One region of the Zymobacter palmae genome, then DNA from elsewhere that is predicted to be linked to it. Evidence: predicted binding sites of a transcription regulator. Region 1 holds the regulator's gene; each other region holds the start of a gene.
The links. Region 1 encodes sigma-54, which starts transcription at its own class of promoters, with help from an activator protein. Its sites were predicted from a motif close to TGGCACNNNNNTTGCTNT; they were not measured.
Positions count from the first base shown of each region.

Region 1 (3,148 bases):
GCAGTTCGTCCAGCAGTGCCACCAGCAGCATAGCTGGCAGGTTGTCGATCGCGTAGTAGCCGATATCTTCCAGTGCCTGTAGCGCAATGGATTTTCCCGATCCTGATCGACCACTGATGATGATCAGCTTCATCATGAGGTAGCTCCCGGCAACAGCCATAAGGAAAATGAAGGTACCACCCGGACTGAAACGGCAGGCCATGCGGCCTCTGTTTTAGTTGCGGAAATAGCACATATCGGCGGGTTCCGCCCCGGATGAAGAAGCCCTGACAGGGTAGCATGATCGAACGTCAAAGGCCGCCATTTTACGCGGGTATTGGTCTGTGTCAGGGAAATGAAAAAGGCATGCCGGAGCATGCCTTTTTTGCAAGAAGGGTCGGCGCAGAGCGCTCTAAAACCGATTAGGCGTCCAGTTCGTCAGCGGGGGCTACGCTGGCGGCGCGTTCATGAGAGTGAAGCTGCTGCTTGTCTTTCTGTTTGAGCAGCTGGCGGTCCAGCTTGTCAGCCATGGCGTCGATCGCCGCGTACATATCGTTCAGCGTGGCTTCGCTATGAAGCTCCGCACCCGCGGTTTTCAGGGTGCAGGCTGCCGTCTGGCGTTCCTTCTCGACGGACAGCGTCACGTGGGTCTGGATGATGCGCGCGTCATGGCGTACCAGTCGAGCGAGCTTCTGTTCGACATAGTCGCGCAGGGCAGAGGTCAGTTCGATGTGATGTCCTGTGATGTTGACCTGCATGGCACTCTCCTTCTTCGGGTGTGAGAACCGCATGGGAAGGTACATCCTGTACGTTCCCATACTTTCTGAGTGTAGCCAAACACTAGCCTGATACCAATGTGATCCGTAATTGGCCGGAACGTTCCGTGCCGCTTGATCACATGCTGTTATCTCATCTCACGCCAGCCGCTTGCGCTCACTGGACGCTGGAATACCCATAGATTCACGATACTTCGCGACTGTGCGTCGTGCAACCGTGATGTCATCCTCGGCAAGCAGTGCCACCAGCCGAGCATCCGACAGTGGCTTGTGAGGCGGCTCCTGTGCGATTAGCTTCTTCAGCTTGGCGCGGATAGCGGTGCTGGAGTGCGCATCGCCGGCCTGGCCCACATGGCTCGAGAAGAAATGCTTCAGCTCAAACAACCCGCGTGGGGTGTGGATGTACTTTTGCGTTGTCACGCGTGAGACCGTGGACTCGTGCAGCCCGACCACTTCCGCGATGTCGGCCAGCACCAGCGGTTTCATGGCTTCTTCACCATGGTCCAAGAACGCATGCTGGCGGCGGATGATTTCTCGTCCGACTTTGAGCAGGGTGTCGTTGCGGCTGCTCAGGCTTTTCATCAGCCAGCGTGCTTCCTGTAAGTGGTGGCGCAGGAACTGATTGCCTTCGCTGCGATCACCGCGCCGGATCAGGTGCACGTACTCATCGTGCAGCGACACGCGGGGCAGGGCGAGCGGATTTAGCTCGACTTCACCGCCCTGACGCGGGTGTCGACGCAGCACCAGATCCGGAATGACGTAGTTGTCCGTTTCGCTGCTGTAGAGCCGTCCCGGGGCTGGATCCAACCGTCGGATCATCGCGATGATCTCATCAAGTGATTCATCGTCCAGCGTGAGCCGACGCTTGAGCCGTTTGAAGTCGTGCGCGGCCAGAATCTCTAGGAACTGGCGTACTAAACGCCGAGCCTGTGGCAGCAGCGGTGTATCGCTGGGCAGTGTGTTGAGCTGTAGCAGCAGGCATTCGGACAAATCGCGGGCGAAGACGCCTGTCGGTTCAAGCTGTTGCAGCTGGCTGAGCACCGCGTGCATGTCGGTATCGCTGACCGGCTCGCGCAGCTGGGCATTGAGGCCATCGCGCAGTTCGTTCAGCGGCTGGCTCAGATAGCCGCGTTCATCGAGGGCGTCGATAAGCGCATCGGCAATGAGCTGCTGCTGATCGTTGAGTGGCAGTAGCGAGGCCTGACGGTACAGCACGTCTTTGAGCGTTTCTTCACGTGCATTGCGTTCGATATCGGGGCCTTCGGTACCGCCAGATGACGGCGCCGTGGGATTGATCAGCCCCTCGGCCAGCATGCCCTCACGCTCTTCATCGATGCCCGCATCGTCGAACGACTCTTCGCTGTCCGTATTCTCGGCAGCGCTCCAGTCATCTTCGAGTGCGAGTTCGTATGCGTCGTCGAAGGTATCGACGAGCATCAGCATGGGGTTGTGCTCTACGGCTAACTCAATCTCACGGCGGAGGTCGAGTGTCGAAAGCTGCAGCAGGTGAATGGCCTGCTGTAATTGTGGCGTCATCGTGAGGTGAGCGCCGATATTGAGTTGCAGAGAGGGTGTCATCATTGTTGTAGCAACCTGGGCGATATCACCAATACGATTCTTACGCTATATCGCTTCGCGCTGCGGATGCAAGCCCCCTCTCTTAAATTCCGGCAAGAAACATGCCAGCTTGCCGGTAAAACGGGTGATCTCCTTGATCGTCAGACAGATAGAACGGGATATCCATTCTGAACGATGGCTGAAAGGCTTTCAAAAAGGAACGGGGTGACAGCAGGAGGGCATGATGCATTGGTCGAGCAGGGATTGATTCCTAGGCAAAGCCCTTTTATACGTGAGGGTACACAAAGATACAGGTGAGGTGGAAACCCGACCACGATCTGGCTTGGGGCTTCCTTGACTCAATAAAATGCCCACAGTACCCCTGGAGGTGCAGTATGGCTATCGACCGTAATGACCCACGTTCCCAGCAACCCGTCGACCTGTCCGATCAAAGTGCGCTGGATCGCGTGCTGACCGCATGTGAAGTCGAACTGAGCAACGAACACCGTAAGCAGCTGCGCCGTTTCGCTCTGGAGTATGACGAGATTAATGATGGCAAGGTGCCGACGTTTGCGGAGCTGGTCACCTTTGCGCGCCCCCGCCTGCTGCCTTCCGAAGGCTGAGCGAGAGCGTATCGTACACTCCATATGCATAAGCGCCACCGCTCGACCGTACTTGACGATCGGCGGTGGCGCTTATGGTCTGACAAAAAAGGGCGGTTATAGCTGGAATTCGTGGCCCAGATACACGTCACGGACGTGCTGGTTGGCCAAGATGGTATCGGCATCGCCTTCGGCAATGATCTTGCCATCACCTACGATGTAGGCGTTATTGCA
Region 1 covers NZ_AP018933.1:2,341,896-2,345,043, reverse strand. The annotation lists gene rapZ (RNase adapter RapZ) at 1-133, opposite strand, end outside; gene hpf (ribosome hibernation-promoting factor, HPF/YfiA family) at 402-737, opposite strand; gene ZBT109_RS10460 (RNA polymerase factor sigma-54) at 894-2,336, opposite strand; gene ZBT109_RS10455 (hypothetical protein) at 2,708-2,935, shown strand; gene lptB (LPS export ABC transporter ATP-binding protein) at 3,032-3,148, opposite strand, start outside.

Region 2 (3,148 bases), 1.3 Mb from region 1:
GAAGGCATCGACGGTGCGATGATGGATGTGTCGTTCATCTCCCAGACCCTAATCCTGCCCTCGCTGGCACCGCTGTTGCCAAAGGGCGGCCATCTGCTGACACTGGTCAAGCCGCAATTTGAGCTGACCCGCGATGCCATCAATGACAAAGGGCTTGTGCGCAACCCCGCGCTGTATGCCGATGTGGAACAGCGCATCCGCGACTGCTGCCACTCACTTGGACTAGACGTACAGTGCTGGTATGACAGTCCCATCAAAGGCGGCGATGGCAACCACGAATTCATTCTACATGCGATAAAGCGCGCCTGATCTAGCAATACGCGATGACGTCTGTGGTAGAGGGCAAGCTTCTGTTGCCCTCTTCCTCATGCCTATTACGCTCGCTATATTTCCCCACTGCCCCAAGCTTTTCTGATGCTGATAGCGCATACAGCCCCTCTTCTATAAGTAGCGCGCAAGGCATCTCCTCTGCGGCAGCGCATGGATATCAACGAAAACAATAGCGCCCATCATTCCCCTATACAGGATGGGATGGCACGGCACACTCGGTTCGATAGTCCTACAGGGCAGTGTTCTTAGGGCGTGTTTAATCCCTCTACTCATGTCATTGATGAGGCTTAAGCGACAAGATTACGGTAAGCGCCATCTATTTTAGAAAGCGAAAAATCAATCTGACGTCACCTCTAACAGTGCATATATCAAACCTCAGCAACGCCCCGCCGTATCCTCCTAGCCTTGCCTAGGACACTGACACGCCTCGAATGCTCTCGCGTTCGCCTCCCCTCTCCATGTTCAGCACGGCGCTAAGTGAAGTGTCTGTCGCCACGTGCGTGGGCTGGTGCCATACCAGCGCTGAAAGGCGCGCGAGAAAGCACTCAGCTCCGAGTAGCCCAGCTGCAGTGCAATATCTGACAGTGGCAGCTGACGCTGAGGAAGCAGGTACTCGGCCAGTTCTCGCCGTACGGTGTCGATCATCTGGGTGAAGCAGGTCCCTTCTTCGCGCAGGCGTCGCTGGAGCGACCACGGCGAAATACCCATGTTGTCAGCCACACGTTCAAGGCTCAGCGGCCCTTGCGCCAACAGCAGATGAATCTGGTTGCGCGCCTGATCGACAATCCCTTGATGCGGTGTCCGGTCATTAAGTCGGCGGATTGCATCCTGCATCACCGCGAGCAGGAGCGGATCGCTGTCAGGCATCGTTCGACCAATATCGCGCTTGGGAATCAGCAGCGAATTGAACGGCTGCTCAAAATACACAGGGGCGTCGAAGACCTTGCAGTGCTCGTGCCAGCCCTCCGGACGAGGGTGCTCGAACTGCACCTCACGTGCGGCCCACTGCGGCCCCAGCACATAGCGGATCAGGTTGAGGAACATGCCTAGCGTCAGCTCGGCATCCTGCCGGCGAGCCAGAATGGCACCGTGATGCACCTGATAGTCGAGCCGTAGGCATTCGCCTTGATCAACCAACCGCGTCAGAGTGTCGTGCTGATGACAGGGAAAGGCACTCACCACATTACGCAGCGCCTGTTCCAGCGTCGGCGAACACAGACCGATATAGCCGATCAATCCAAGCGCTTGGGGTTTGAACTGGCGGCCGTAGTACAGCCCGAAGTTATCCTCCCCCGATGACCGTGCGGCTTCCTCCATCACTCGGCAATAATTGACCAGCCCCAGACTCAGCGTAGGGCTGCCCAACAGCTCGGGGTCGATGCCACTGATGCCGAAGATATGGTCAATATCGCCGCCACAGTGACCAATAAAGTCGCCTAGCCCAGAAGCCGCAGCGGATAGTACACCGCGGTGCCCGGCGGGTACGCCAGCAAAGGCACCGGCCAGCGCGGACTGAAACGAAGGCATTGCCATGGACACCTCTCTTGCACAACGATCACCGGAGATGGTGATCTCCAAGCAAGATGCGTACCACCTTCCCACTCCCACTCCCACTCCCACTCCCACTCCCACTCCCACTCCCACTCCCACTCCCACTCCCACTCCCACTCCCACTCCCACTCGCGGTCGAAAAGGCGATAGTGGCTAGCTCCCCACAGGCAACACCTGCTCTTCCAGATAACGACGGCACAGCCGCACGGTATGGTGCATCCAGTCAGAGCCAAGGCTCTGCGCCATTTGGGTCTGAGCATGCGACGCTACCCACGCGGTCATCTGGATACGACGCTGCATCACCAGTGCTGGAATAACGGCCAGATCATCGTCGTCGAGGTGTGCCTCACGCTCGTAACCGGTCAGCCAGTGTTCGATCCACGCTGGCGCATTAGGGTGATGCTCTTCGAAGCTGATGGCCGCTGCCAGATCATGCAGATACCAGCCCATGCCGCAATCGTCGAAATCAATGACGCGCGTTTCCCCCTGATGCAGCAGCAAATTGGTGAGCCGCAGGTCGGCGTGTATCAGCCCATAGCGCGCCGGAGACGTTCCAAACGCGGCCATTTCGACACCGATACGCGCTACCGCTTCATCCATCAGCGCCCGATCGCTCGGCCGCAATCCCGGTGCCTCACACCAGTGGCCCCAATGCCCTTCCGCGCCAATCATTGAGGCATGATCCCAGCGAATGCGCGTGAATCCCGCGGGTTTCTGCCAGCACTGGCTGTGACGATGAAGCCGTGCGGTGATCTGCCCGAGTGGCTCAAAGGCTCGTGGGTCGATGCCATGAGTGGGCATTTCACCTGCGACCCAGTGAAAGATCACCGCATGCCGCTGCTCGCCACCCGGCAACGATAGCGTTTGCACTCGCTCGCCTTCACCATCGTAAAGCGCCTCGGGCACCGAGATGCCTTCCTCACGCAGCGCATCCAACCACAGTAGCTCACTTTCGATAGCCACCTTGCGATGATAGTGGCCACGATGCAGGCGCAGCGCATAGCGCTGTCCCCGTGCCTGCACGCAGAACGTCGCGTTCTCCGAGCGGCAGATCAACTGCAACTCGCCATCTCTGAGAAAGGGGTAGCGCTGCAGCGCGCAATGGGCCAACTGCGCTACCGCAGCATCGTCAAGGGTGTCGTACTGAGCGGTACTCATCGAACGTACTCCAAGCGGATAAGAGGCATTCAGCATGGCGCGCCCGTTCCCTTTCGCGCTTGACCTCGCCGGTGCATCACTTGACGCCAGACGACACCCTCTCTGCCTT
Region 2 covers NZ_AP018933.1:663,457-666,604, reverse strand. The annotation lists gene ZBT109_RS02970 (TlyA family RNA methyltransferase) at 1-309, shown strand, start outside; gene qhpR (AraC-like transcriptional regulator QhpR) at 793-1,863, opposite strand; gene ZBT109_RS02955 (phosphotransferase enzyme family protein) at 2,035-3,075, opposite strand.
Region 2: the regulator sigma-54 is predicted to act here: its motif matches at 1,906-1,923, upstream of qhpR (AraC-like transcriptional regulator QhpR).

Region 3 (3,148 bases), 660 kb from region 1:
CCATTGAATAGAAACCCTTCAATAAGCACGGGCACTCTACATGCACATGCCATACAGAAGGAGATCACGATGGGTATCACATCAGGCCCCAAACGTACGGCCAGATCGACGGGCAAAGAAGATAAACGCCAAAGCGTGGCCCAGGAAAATAAAGCGAAGCACCCCAGCTTGAATACGCATCACCACACACCGGGTGAATAAGGTCCCGGGCCTCGCACAGAAAGGTAGCGAAAACATCACTACCTTCATAAAAACAAGAACGCGACCTTGATGGTCGCGTTCTTGTCTCTGCACGGTATGAAAAAGCAAAGGCGTCGATAAGCCAGAACCCCGGTACAAAACCGGGTGTGGATAACTCACACCACCGTCAGCGGAATCAAGAACGGCACGGCAAACGACAACAGGCTGCCGCTAACGAACGCTGCGGTCACGTCACGGCGATCGGGGTTATGGCGTTCGATCACGGGCAGCGTCACATCCATGCAGGTGGCAGCACAGGCACCGATCGCCATCTTTCCGCGCTGACGATGGCTCAAAAGCGGTATTAGGATAAGCGCCAGCGCTTCACGAAACATATCGGTGAGGAAGGCGATCGACCCCACAACGGGTTCACCCAAGCGGGAAAACAGGATGCCGGACAGCGAAGCCCAACCAAAACCCGAAGCCGCCCCTACTGTACCGCGCAGGGGCAGCGACAGCAGCGGTGCCACAATCAGTGCGCCCAGATAAGTCCCGACGAAGACGCACAGCGCAATCTTCAGTCCACGACGGTTGGCGATCAGCTCTTTGAAGCGCACATTGCTCATCGCTAACTGGAAACCGATAGCGCAGGTCATGACGTAAAGCAGCGCCGTTGCTGCGTGTTCATACGGCGCCTTAGGCAACCAGTGCGCCCACGCCAACACAAAGCCAACGGCCACCATGCCGATCATCTTCAATGGGGCCGCCAAATGATGCAGCAGACGGCCAGGAGGCGTCACAGCCTCTATGCCAGCGGTTGCCATCGTCGTCGGTGCCACCGGAAGCGGCGGGCGACCGCGCTGGGGCCAGTACATCACGCCCCAAATGACCGCCATGGCCCCAGCTGTAGTGGCTACCGCAATAGCCAGCGCGGTCAGCCCGACCCCCACTAACATGTCGAAGAAGCCGTCAATCTGACCGATCGAAATCCCCATGAACATCATCAGCACGTACATGCTGACGCTGGCAACAGTATCGATATGGGTACGCAGAAACGACCAGTTGAAGCGATAGAGACCAAAGCCGGCCAGCAGCGACACGCACAGTGGCAGCAAATTGGAAAGGGCGATACCCATGCAGCGAGATCCTTTGTACGGCAGGCTTCCGACCACCTAGCACGGTCGATGACCTGACGGCCTGTTGTTGTCGATTGGGCGGTTCATCATAACGGGCTTACCCTGCCAAGGACACCCACCTTAGCCCGCGATACGTTCTCTACGCTTTACCTTGCGCACCACAACGGTGCAATGCATATTACAGGAAGGTGCAAGGCACTTTGTTGGTGCATATCCATACCCATATGCGCCAGCCGAGTGCAATAAAGTGGCTAAAACAGCCATTTGTGCCTACAGATAACTCTGATGTTCCTTTGAAATGACGCTGTGCACCAGTATCGAGCCGACCAAGCACTATATTTGGCACGCTCCGTGCATTACTTAATGCGTCAATGCCGACCCGAAGGTCTGCGCCTGTCGTCATAACAGATAGTCACAGCAGATCTCGGCACCATCATCGCAAGCGTACCCGCAGCGGGAACTACTGGAGATCACACATGGCAGACAACACGCTGGCCCTCATCAAGGAACACGACATCAAGTGGGTCGACCTTCGCTTCACCGACACCAAAGGTAAGGAACAGCACGTTTCCATTCCGGCGCGCACTGTCGACGAAGAGTTCTTCGAAACCGGTCAGATGTTCGATGGCTCCTCCATCGGCGGCTGGAAAGGCATCAATGAATCCGACATGATTCTGATGCCGGAAGACGGCACTGCCTATGTGGATCCGTTCACCGAAGACCCGACACTGGTCCTGCGCTGCGACATCATTGAGCCAGCGACCATGCAGGGCTACGACCGTGACCCGCGCTCCATCGCCAAGCGCGCCGAAGCCTATCTGAAAAGCACAGGCCTGGGCGACACCGCATTCTTCGGCCCGGAACCAGAATTCTTCGTTTTCGATGAAGTGAAGTTCGGCAACGAAATGAACGGCTCTTTCTTCAAAATCAACTCTGAAGAAGGCGCATGGGCCACCAGCGAAAGCTTCGAAGGCGGCAACATGGGTCACCGCCCGCGCGTCAAAGGTGGCTACTTCCCGGTTCCCCCGGTCGACTCCTTCCATGATCTGCGTGCTGCCATGTGTAACACGCTGGAAGCCGTTGGTCAGGACGTCGAAGTGCACCACCACGAAGTGGCAAACGCTGGCCAGAACGAAATCGGTGTGAAATTCAACACGCTGGTTAAGAAAGCCGACGAAGTGCAGACCATGAAGTACGTGATCCACAACGTGGCCCACGCGTATGGCAAAACGGCTACGTTCATGCCGAAACCGATGGCAGGCGACAACGGCTCTGGCATGCACGTTCACCAGTCGTTCTGGAAAGACGGCAAAAACATGTTCGCGGGCGACGAATACGCAGGTCTGTCCGAAACGGCACTGTTCTACATCGGTGGCGTCATCAAGCACGCGCGTGCGCTGAACGCGTTCACTAACGCCTCCACCAACTCGTACAAACGACTGGTACCGGGTTTCGAAGCACCGGTCATGCTCGCCTACAGCGCGCGTAACCGCTCTGCATCACTGCGCATTCCGTACACGGCTAACCCGAAGGCGAAACGCGTCGAAACACGCTTCCCTGACCCGACAGCCAACCCGTACCTGGCGTTCTCTGCGCTGCTGATGGCCGGTCTGGACGGTATCCGTAACCGCATCCACCCGGGCGAAGCACTCGACAAGAACCTGTACGACCTGCCGCCGGAAGAAGCGAAACAGGTACCGACCGTTGCCTCCAGCCTCGAACAGGCACTGGAAGCACTCGACGCTGACCGTGCGTTCCTGACTGAAGGTGGTGTATTCAGCGACGATATGATCGACGCCTACATTGCCCTCAAGATGGAAGAGGTCAACGAA
Region 3 covers NZ_AP018933.1:3,004,955-3,008,102, forward strand. The annotation lists gene ZBT109_RS13380 (lysine exporter LysO family protein) at 357-1,316, opposite strand; gene glnA (glutamate--ammonia ligase) at 1,793-3,148, shown strand, end outside.
Region 3: the regulator sigma-54 is predicted to act here: its motif matches at 1,657-1,674, upstream of glnA (glutamate--ammonia ligase).